3 regions of the Paenibacillus salivarius genome follow, and region 3 is predicted to be linked to each of the others. Evidence: riboswitches for the same ligand, from Rfam matches in the RefSeq annotation. Region 3 holds a riboswitch; each other region holds the start of a gene.
What was found. A riboswitch is a leader RNA that binds a small molecule or an ion and turns the genes downstream of it on or off. The one in region 3 is predicted to bind thiamine pyrophosphate.
Positions count from the first base shown of each region.

Region 1 (3,251 bases), 1.5 Mb from region 3:
TGACCAAGCTTGAGCTGAGCGTCGATGAGGGGGTCGTCGCCATTCGCACGACGCCTGTTTATGCCATTCTTTGCGGTTTCAACCCTGGCGAGTCGCCGGGCGTCGGGACGTTCTACGACTTTTTCCCCCGGCTTTGGCGGGCATCCAAGCCGCATAAGACTGGGCGCATCAAACGTCGCCTGAAGAAGCCGCGAAAGAAAGGCAAGAAGAATGAAAAGCAGGAACCCAAAAACCCAAAAATTACGGAGAGGCTCGTCTCCCGCGTCCTGCGCGAGGGCAAAATCCACTATGCCCCCAAGGAGCACGACCTGTTGCAGCAATTGTTTCAAACCATGTTTGTCGCACCTTCCGCGGCAAAGGGATTGCTCGGTGATACGAACGCTTTTCGCGTCATCGGCGATGGATCTCCAGTTGAAGCCGGGGCGCGTTCCTTCGGTAAATTCCTTTGCGATTGCCGCAAGTCGGGCAACTGGAAATGTACCTGCAAACGGCAATTTTCCGATCCCGATGCAGATTGGGGCTGGGACAGCTACCGCGAGAAGTATTACTACGGACGCACGCTTTACATGTTTACCGCCGCGGACAGCGCCTATGATCTGCCCGTGTATCCGCGATTGTTTCGCGCCAGCCAACACGATGCCGTATCGTGGATTTGCGGTTACCGCGAACTTCGCTACTGGTACGCGGATTGGAAGGTGGGAGAGGCGATCTTGGATTCGGCCCACGACGCCCTCCCGATCTATACCATGCTGGAACATGATGATGTTAGCAGCATCATCGACCTGAATCTCAGGCGTTCCGGGCATACGGTATACAATGAAATGAAAATAAACTCCGATGGTGTTCCCGTCTGCCCCATTGGTCGCAAGATGTCCTGCTGGGGCAAGTGTCCGGGGCGGCAGCGTATCAAGTGGCGCTGCCCCGCCAAAGTTGGAAAATGGGAGTGTCCTACTCCGTGTTCGCCTTCCGAGTACGGAAGAACGTTCTATACGTCGACAGCCGATAATCCGCGCTTGTTCCCACGCATCCGCCGTGATAGCAAGGAATGGAGAAAGCGTTACGCGATGCGAACCGGCGTTGAGCGTTGCATTAAGCGTCAGAAGACTGATTACAAGTTGGAATCTTCGCGCGGCCGCAGTTCACGTCACTGGAACATTCGAGTTTATCTTATTGCCATGTGTCAGCACGCTGACGCATGGTTCGAAGAAGCAAAGAAACAAAAACTGTTGCCATCCATTCAGCATTGGCTTAACGAATCTGTTGCCGCATAAGCCCAATTTTTAAAAAATGGAGGACCTTGTGTTTCTTTGGCATGCGCATTCATGAAAATCGCTTTCATTATCGTGCTAGTATTCATTTTTTGCGCTCATCACCCCTCGCTCGAACTCGAATCCCCCAGTTTAATCCGAGCTCCTATTAATGATTCCGCGTATTTCATGGCTGCTTTCTTTGGGTCCTCCGCCCGCAAAATGCCGGACATGACGGCAATGCCGTCCACTCCTGTGCCCAGCACCTCTTCCACATGCTCCGGCTTGATTCCGCCAATGGCCAACACCGGTATGCGCAGAGCCCGTTTGATGGCCGTGAGTTCCTCAAGCCCCTTCGGCGGCCGCCCCTCCTTGGACCGGGTCGCATACACATGTCCATATAGCACATAATCGGCGCCCCTGCGCTCCATATCCACCGCCTCTTCGTACGAGTGAACCGAGCCGCCTGCCGTGAGCGTCGGCATCATGCTTTTGACGACGTCGACCGGTAAACTGTGGTAGGCAAGATGTACCCCGGCACACACCGCCTTGGCGACATCGGCCCGGTCGTTGATGATGATTTTGCTCAGGGGAACTCCCTTGCCGACCAAAGACTGAACCGCCTCATATACTTCTTTTGCGGCCCTTTTCTTTTCCCGGATATGAAATTTGTCCACAAACGGCTCGATCTCTGCTGCGATGCCCGCGAACGCGGACAAGGACAGCTCCCCGTCCGAAATGACGTGCAGTTGCTTTTTCATCCCGGCCTCCTTCCCGCGTTGATCGTCTTCATGACAACAAAAAAACCACCTTCGCCATAGAAAGTGGTTGTATAGGGCAAAACATCACGAATCGAGATCGCGAATGCCAGGTTCCCGTTACGCCACTTCCCTCCGCTGGTACGAGCCAGATCAGGTTCCAAGGGTCTTAAAGTTCACTTTAATCTCAGCCTTATGCAAGGCACCCCTAGTGGTTTTTCGTTGTATGAAATTGGTATTTATTGCTGTCCCCAACCTATCACGGTCTCAAAAAAATGTCAATCCGGGATCCGGGATGACCTTGTCTTTGCTTCGCCAAGGCGGAAACCTTATACTGGACAATGGAACCTGTGATTGTACATCGTGCCGGATCTGTGGGTACCGAATACATAGTTCCGACCTATCAATTCTATGTGCCGGAGGCCGAAGATGCTATCCTTTGAACAAAAACTGCAAGTGTTGGATTCCTTTCCCGAGCTGACGAGAAAAAATGTATCCCTGGGCCGGGTCAATTATCAGTATGAGCAAAGCGTGCACGACAAAAAAACGGTAGCGTACCACCTGCACCCTAACGGGAACGGCTACATTTATGCCGCCATGCTGGAAGGCTACGAGCCCGATGACAAGGGTTACGTCAACATCCGGGATTTGCCGGAAAATGAACTGCGCGAACTGGTGCGAAAGTCGATCGATTCCCTGGCAACCGGGGGTCGGGAGATTTCAAACGGGGACCGGTCCGAACCTCCGCGCAAGGAAACGCCAGGCGGAACCTGGACCGATGCGAAGGGAAATGTGCTGACGCTTAAATACGAGGATGACCTTTGGTATCTGTATGCGGGGCTGAATCTGGAGATGGCGTTTGAAACCCGGGAAGAAGCCGGGGAGTATCTGGCCGAGGAAGGCTTTCAACCTGTGAAAAAATAAGGAAAGAGCAGTTCCGCCATTTTGGAGCTGCTCTTTTTTGCCTGAAGATGTTCAAGAATGGATCAATCCGCCATCGACATGAACAGCTGTTTTTTCAGCTCCCGGTTTCTCTCGTTGAAAAGGTCGTTGTGCGAAGACACCATCCCATACGCCTCGGCATCCGGGGTAATGTATTGCTTGGCTTTGTTGACGGCGTTGGCGGCGTCCTGAAAAGCCCCCGCGATCAGGTGCAGCTTCCCTTCATGAGCCAAAATGTCCCCTGCGGCGTAGATTCCCTCGACCGAGGTTTCACTCATCGGGGTTCCGTCGATGCCGTATTCGT
Region 1 is NZ_CP195592.1:5,397,244-5,400,494, forward strand. It holds gene ACSFXJ_RS24980 (DDE transposase) at 1-1,271, shown strand, start outside; gene ACSFXJ_RS24985 (thiamine phosphate synthase) at 1,370-2,008, opposite strand; TPP riboswitch at 2,119-2,225, opposite strand; gene ACSFXJ_RS24990 (hypothetical protein) at 2,435-2,929, shown strand; gene ACSFXJ_RS24995 (NAD(P)/FAD-dependent oxidoreductase) at 2,992-3,251, opposite strand, start outside.
Region 1: another riboswitch for thiamine pyrophosphate. It lies ahead of ACSFXJ_RS24985 (thiamine phosphate synthase); the one in region 3 lies ahead of tenA (thiaminase II).

Region 2 (3,251 bases), 660 kb from region 3:
CGATCCCGAAATCGAAGTGGCCGGGTCTGCGGGAAACGGAGCGGAAGCGGCAGAGCTCATCGCGCGCGGCCCCCATCCGGATGTCGTCCTGATGGATATCCGCATGCCGGAATGCGACGGCGTGGAGGGAACCCGGAAGATCAAAGCGATCTCTGCCGACATTTCCGTATTGATGCTGACGACGTTCGATGACGATGAATATATTCTTGAGGCGCTCCGTAACGGAGCCAGCGGATATCTGCTTAAAAATATCCCTCCCGACCGGATCATTCAGGGCATCAAAACCGTGCATAGCGGAAACATGCTCATCCACCCGGACGTCGCGCGGAAGCTGACGGGCCTGCTGCGCCAAGCCCCCTCTTCCCCTCCGGAAGCCCGGTTTGCCGCGGCCGGCCTAACGGCGGCGGAACAAAACGTGGTCCGCTTGATCGCCGACGGCATGTCCAACAAGGAGATCGCCGCCCAGTTATTTTTAAGCGAAGGCACGGTTAAAAATTATGTCACCGACATCCTTGGCAAGCTGGGCGTCCGGGACCGCACGCAAATCGCCATCCTGTACTGGAAAAGCCGGAGCGGGGCTTAACGAATCGCCGGTAAACGCGGCGGGCGCGTTAAACGCATCACGCACGCTCCGAACACCCTTCGTTGTAAAAAATCCAACCATTTCTCCCAAATCAGGGCGAAAACAGGGCCTTCATTGGATAATATCCAATCAAACACGTGCTTTTTCATCAAAACGGGTGCCGATGGTTCAACATCGTTGGATTTTTTCCAATGGAGTGCCGAGTTGTAACCATACCATAGAGAGTTCATTGGATTTTTTCCAACGGGGGCTCGGTGACCCCGGCCATGGTCTATTCAACATAAAAAAGGCCGCCTCAGCAGGCAGCCATGGTTATCGATTTATTTTTTCGGAGCGGTTATTGGCCCGTCTTCATGGAAGTGGTGTTAATAAGCTGCGGAAGCATCTTCGTTCCCTTTACCATTTCAGAGGAACACAGCGGACATACCGGATTGTAATCAAACGTAAAGTTATCCCGCATCCATCCGTTGCAATCCTCGCTAACGCAAGACCAAACCGTGGTATTCTCCTCAGGAACTTCTTCGATCGTTTTTTTACGGTAGTTCATGATAACCTCCCAAAAAAGATATTGCGGGGTGAACGATCACTCCCTCAAAAAAACAAAAGCTGCCCTTAACGCACGCGTTAAGAGCAGCTTGTGCCTGCATTACAGTTTTACGACATTCTCGGCTTGCGGTCCGCGGTTGCCTTGAACGACGCTGAATTGTACGCGTTGACCTTCGTCAAGCGTTTTGAAGCCATCGCCTTGGATTGCGCTGAAATGTACGAATACGTCATTTCCGCCTTCCACTTCGATAAAGCCGAAACCTTTCTCGGCATTGAACCATTTCACTGTTCCAGTTTCCATGAAAGTTACCTCCTTGATTATTATTAACATGCTCCTTTTTTACATAAAAAAATTCACATATTGAAAAAAGTTCATTTTTAGAAATTGACACTCTTTTCAATACGTGAATATCACTTCTCCAAACTTAATTAACCTCATTATACGCTCATCTGGATAAAAAAGCAAATCGCCCGTAGTCCCTCCACTCCCCTGCTGGACAGATTTGGGATGCCGGACTATAATGACAATTGTAATCCGCAGCATAATAGTTCAGGGGAGCTGGAAATTCGGCCGGCTGAGATTGTATCCCGCAAGATACTGACCCTTTAACCTGATCTGGGTAATGCCAGCGTAGGAAGAATGATTAGCCATGAACTTATCCATTCATAGCCATGAACCTAAACCTACGCGTCCCGATCCGGGGCGCTTTTTTTGTTGGCCGGAACTGCCAGATTGCAACCTGCGGAAATTTCCGAACAAATGAAGGAGAGAATGATGGTGAGACTTAAAAAATCGGCATGGCTTGCGCTGTGCACCGTACTGCTCGTAGCCCTTACGGCCTGCGGACAGGACAACGGAAAGGCAAACAACGCAGCGAAAAACGGCGCCGGCGCATCCGGAAACGGACAACCCGCCTCCCTGAAAGACGTCAAGATTTTGCTCGACTGGAGCCCCAATACGAATCACACCGGTTTCTACGTGGCCAAGGAGCAAGGTTTTTACGAAGAAGAAGGCCTGAACGTCGATATCATCCTGCCGGGCTCCGCCGGTGCCGACGCCATGGTTGCCTCGGGTGAAGTTCCCTTTGGCGTAAGTTACCAGGAAGGCGTGACCCAAGCGAGAATTCAAGGGCTCCCGCTCGTTTCCATCGCCGCGGTCATTCAGCATAACACGTCCGGCTTTGCCGCACCGGTGGACCGGAACATCAAATCTCCGAAGGATTATGAAGGAAAAACCTATGGCGGCTGGGGCTCACCGGTCGAGGAGGCGATTCTGAAATCGATCATGGACCAGAGCGGAGCCGATGTAAACAAGGTGAAATTCGTCAATATGGGGGAAGCGGATTATTTTACGGCCGTGAAACGGGATATCGACTTTGCCTGGATATTCTACGCATGGACGGGAATCGAGGCCGACCTTCGCGGAGAACCGCTGGATATGCAATTCGTCAAGGATTATTCCGAAAGCCTGGATTACTATACGCCGGTCATCGTCACGAACGAGAAAACGATCGCTGAGGATCCCGAGCTGGTCAAGGCCTTCATGCGGGCTACAACCAAAGGCTACGAGTACACCATCGACCATCCGGAGGAGTCGACAGACATACTTATAAAAGCCGTGCCCGAGCTGGATAAGGATCTTGTCGCCGCCAGCCAAAAATGGCTCAGCCCGAAATACAAGGATGACGCCGCCCGTTGGGGAGAGCAAAAACGCGAAGTTTGGCAAAACTATTCCGACTGGATGCACGAACGCGGTCTGATCGAAAAGCCGCTGGATACGGATAAAGCATTTACGAATGAATTTTTGCCCGAATAACTGATCCGAATAACCGATGAAAGGATGATCGATTATGTCAAATGCACTGTTAAGCATTCAAATCATTCCGAAAACCCCGAACGGTGAGGATGTAATTCCTTATGTCGACCGTGCAATCGAGGTCATTCAAGCCTCCGGGGTGAAATATCAGGTGAATCCGCTGGAGACGACCATGGAGGGCGATCTGGATGAACTGCTGGCCATCGTCAAACGTATGAATGAAGCGGTCGTGGAGTTCGGCAGCAACGGAGTGATCTCCCAGATCAAAATTTTGTACAATCCGGAAGGCGCCAGCATGGACAAGCT
Region 2 is NZ_CP195592.1:632,547-635,797, reverse strand. It holds gene ACSFXJ_RS02855 (response regulator) at 1-583, shown strand, start outside; gene ACSFXJ_RS02850 (cold-shock protein) at 921-1,130, opposite strand; gene ACSFXJ_RS02845 (cold-shock protein) at 1,230-1,430, opposite strand; TPP riboswitch at 1,672-1,784, shown strand; gene ACSFXJ_RS02840 (ABC transporter substrate-binding protein) at 1,902-2,945, shown strand; gene ACSFXJ_RS02835 (MTH1187 family thiamine-binding protein) at 2,980-3,251, shown strand, end outside.
Region 2: another riboswitch for thiamine pyrophosphate. It lies ahead of ACSFXJ_RS02840 (ABC transporter substrate-binding protein); the one in region 3 lies ahead of tenA (thiaminase II).

Region 3 (3,251 bases):
ACGGGTATACGATATCCACCGGCGTGCTGAGCTCCGATTTAAACGGGAACGAGATCATTCCGGTACCGCTGGATTGCGACGAAACGATCAATGTCGGCTGGATTTGCCACAAACATGCGACCCTTTCCGAGCTGGCGCTGGCCTATGTCCGGGCTTTGGAGGCGTCGGTCGGCCCTTCGGAGGCGTCGGATCATGCAGAGGATGCAGGCTTTGCCGAAAGCGGCGGGGATCTGAACGGCTCGGCGGTATGATGATAACGACATAAAAGGGCCTTATTTTGCGGAAAAGGATCTATTCCATCCAAATAGCGGCCCAAAAGGGCCTTATTTTGAGAAGAAGGCACCCGATGACCAGAATTTTGCGCTCTTTCCGGAAAATAAGGACGTAAAAGGGCCCTATTTTACGACTACAAACCCAAAACGACGAAATAAGGCCCAAAATGGCCCTTATTACCAATGAACCGCGCGTCAAATGGGCTAATCCAAGCCCCTTCCGCATATCCATGGGATATGAAGGAGCGTGACGATGATGGACAAGATCGTAGAGCGGTTTTATGAAATCAAGCAAGCTCAAAAGGAGCTGGAACAGGAACTTGCATCCTTACGGCAGGAAATTTTGGATTATTGCGGCGAGCGGAATGTGACGAAACTTGAAGTCGGCGGACATGAAGTCAAGCTCGTCCAGCAGCAGCGCAGGGAATACGATGAGCATAAGCTGTACGAGGCGCTGCCCGATCCGGAATTGTGGCGGATGCTTTCCAAACCCGACTCCTCCAAGATCGCGAGCCTGGTCAAGCTGAAGGTGATCCCTGACGAGAAGCTGAAAGACACCTATACGCTAAAAAATATAACTCTCGTGCAAGTAGATAAGAAGTAGCCGAAGTTTTAAATTGATTTTGAATTGACAGAATTTGCAAACCCGGGTACATTAGTAAACAATAGAATAGGAAGTCCACTAGGGGAGCCGTCGGCGGCTGAGACAAGAGTACAAATCTTGGACCCTTTGAACCTGATCTAGTTCGTACTAGCGTAGGAAAGTGGAGCCGGTCTTAGCTGTATCTGCAGACGACTTGCCGTTTGGTTGTTAGCTAGCGATATGTATGAGCCGCTCCGTTTTCGGGGCGGCTTTTTTGGTGTGATCAAACCCGGTTTATAGTGCATGGAATCGGGACATGGGGATCCGCCGCCTCCTTCCCAGGGCTTCCTGATCTTTCATTTGACTCTAATCTTGAAAGGTGGAGAAAACATGAGCTTTACGGAGGAATTGCGCAAGGAGACGGACGGGTTGTTCGAGGCGATATTCGAGCATCCGTTCGTTCAGGGGATTGCGTCGGGCAACCTCGGAAGAGAGCAGCTGATTCATTACGTCAAACAGGATTCCGAATATTTGAATGCATACATGCGGATTTACGGGGTGGCCATTTCAAAATGCGCGAACCGCGAGGACATCGCCATGTTCAACGAGCAAATTTCTTTTATCCTGAACCGGGAAATCCATCCGCACGGGAATTTTTGCAATGTTGCGGGGGTTCGTTATGAAGACCTGCAAGGATTTCCGCTTGCGCCAAGCGCCCATCATTACATTCGGCATATGCTGACGGTCGCGCATGAGGGAAGCCTCGGGGAGATCATGGCCGCGCTTTTGCCTTGCCCGTGGACCTATTTGGAAATCGGGAGAAAATTGATGGACGAAGTACGGCCGGATGAGGGGCATCCGTTCTACGAATGGATCCATTTCTACGGGAACACGGCGGGAGGCGCGACAAGCAAGTTCCGCCAATTGGTCGATGCGTGGGCCGAAGGGGCCACCGAGGCGGAGCGCGGGCGGATGAAGGAGTATTTTGTGCACAGCTGTCAGTTGGAGTACATGTTCTGGGATATGGCCTACAAGCTCGAAGAATGGCCGGTGCCGCTTGCGGCTGCTGTATATTGATGCGACTACGAGGTTTTGACGAGTGAAAAATAGCTTGGGAAATGGGGTTTGAACGGACATGAGCATGCTGGAAAAAGAGTTGTCCGCCCTGCTGACGCAGGTGCAAAATACGAAACCGCTCGTTCATAATATGACGAATGTCGTGGTGACCAACTTTACTGCGAACGGCCTTTACGCCCTTGGCGCCTCGCCGGTCATGGCCTATGCGCCGGAAGAAGTCGCGGATATGGCCAAAATCGCGGGCGCGCTTGTGCTGAACATCGGCACGCTATCGAGCGAACTGATCGACGCGATGATCGTCGCCGGAAGGTCGGCGAACGAGCACGGCGTGCCGGTGCTGCTCGATCCGGTCGGGGCCGGGGCGACCCGGTTCCGGACGGAATCCGCGCTAAGAATACTGAGCAAGGTCCACGTATCGCTGGTACGCGGCAATGCGGCGGAGGTCGCGAACCTTCTTGGAGAAGGAGGCGTCATCAAAGGGGTTGACGCCGGAGATAGCGACACCTACGAGAATGCTTCCCTCGCCGTAAGGGCCGCTCGGCAGTTCGGCGCGGTCGTGGCGATCACCGGACGGGAGGATGTGATTGCCGACGGGACGGCTTGCCGCGGCATTAGCGGCGGGGATGCGCTGCTGACCCAAGTGACCGGCACGGGATGCTTGCTGACGTCGGTGCTCGGAGCTTTTGCGGCGGTTTGCCCGGATATGCTGCTTGCCGGGACGGCAGGACTGGCCTTTTACGGAACGGCAGCGGCCCGTGCGGCAGAGCGTACGGCGGCCTTCGGTCCGGGCAGCTTCCAGATTGCTTTCCTGGATGAACTTGCGAAGCTGCATCCGCATTCGCTCAAAGGCTATGCCGCCGTCCGCGACATCGAGACGGCGACAACCGGGGGAGCTGTATGAGTATGAGCATGAGCATCACCGGGACGGGGAAGGACTTCACTGGCAGGGCGTTGACGATCGCCGGATCGGACAGCGGCGGAGGAGCCGGTATCCAGGCCGACCTCAAGACGTTTCAGGAGCTTGGCGTTTACGGCATGTCGGCGATCACGGCGGTGACCGTGCAGAATACCCTCGGCGTCAGCGGCGTTTATCCGCTGCCGCCCGAGGCGGCGGCCGAGCAAATCGCCGCCGTGGGCGAGGATCTCGGCGTCGACGCGCTCAAGACGGGCATGCTGTTCAGCGCGGACATCATTCGCGCCGTTGCGGCCGAAATCCGGCGCTTCGGCTGGGACCGGGTCGTCGTCGATCCGGTTATGATCGCGAAGGGCGGCGCGGAGCTGCTGCTGCCGGAAGCGGTCCGGGCGCTGAAGGAGGAACT
Region 3 is NZ_CP195592.1:1,296,806-1,300,056, forward strand. It holds gene ACSFXJ_RS05705 (LysR family transcriptional regulator) at 1-251, shown strand, start outside; gene ACSFXJ_RS05710 (hypothetical protein) at 529-876, shown strand; TPP riboswitch at 947-1,052, shown strand; gene tenA (thiaminase II) at 1,246-1,932, shown strand; gene thiM (hydroxyethylthiazole kinase) at 1,991-2,833, shown strand; gene thiD (bifunctional hydroxymethylpyrimidine kinase/phosphomethylpyrimidine kinase) at 2,836-3,251, shown strand, end outside.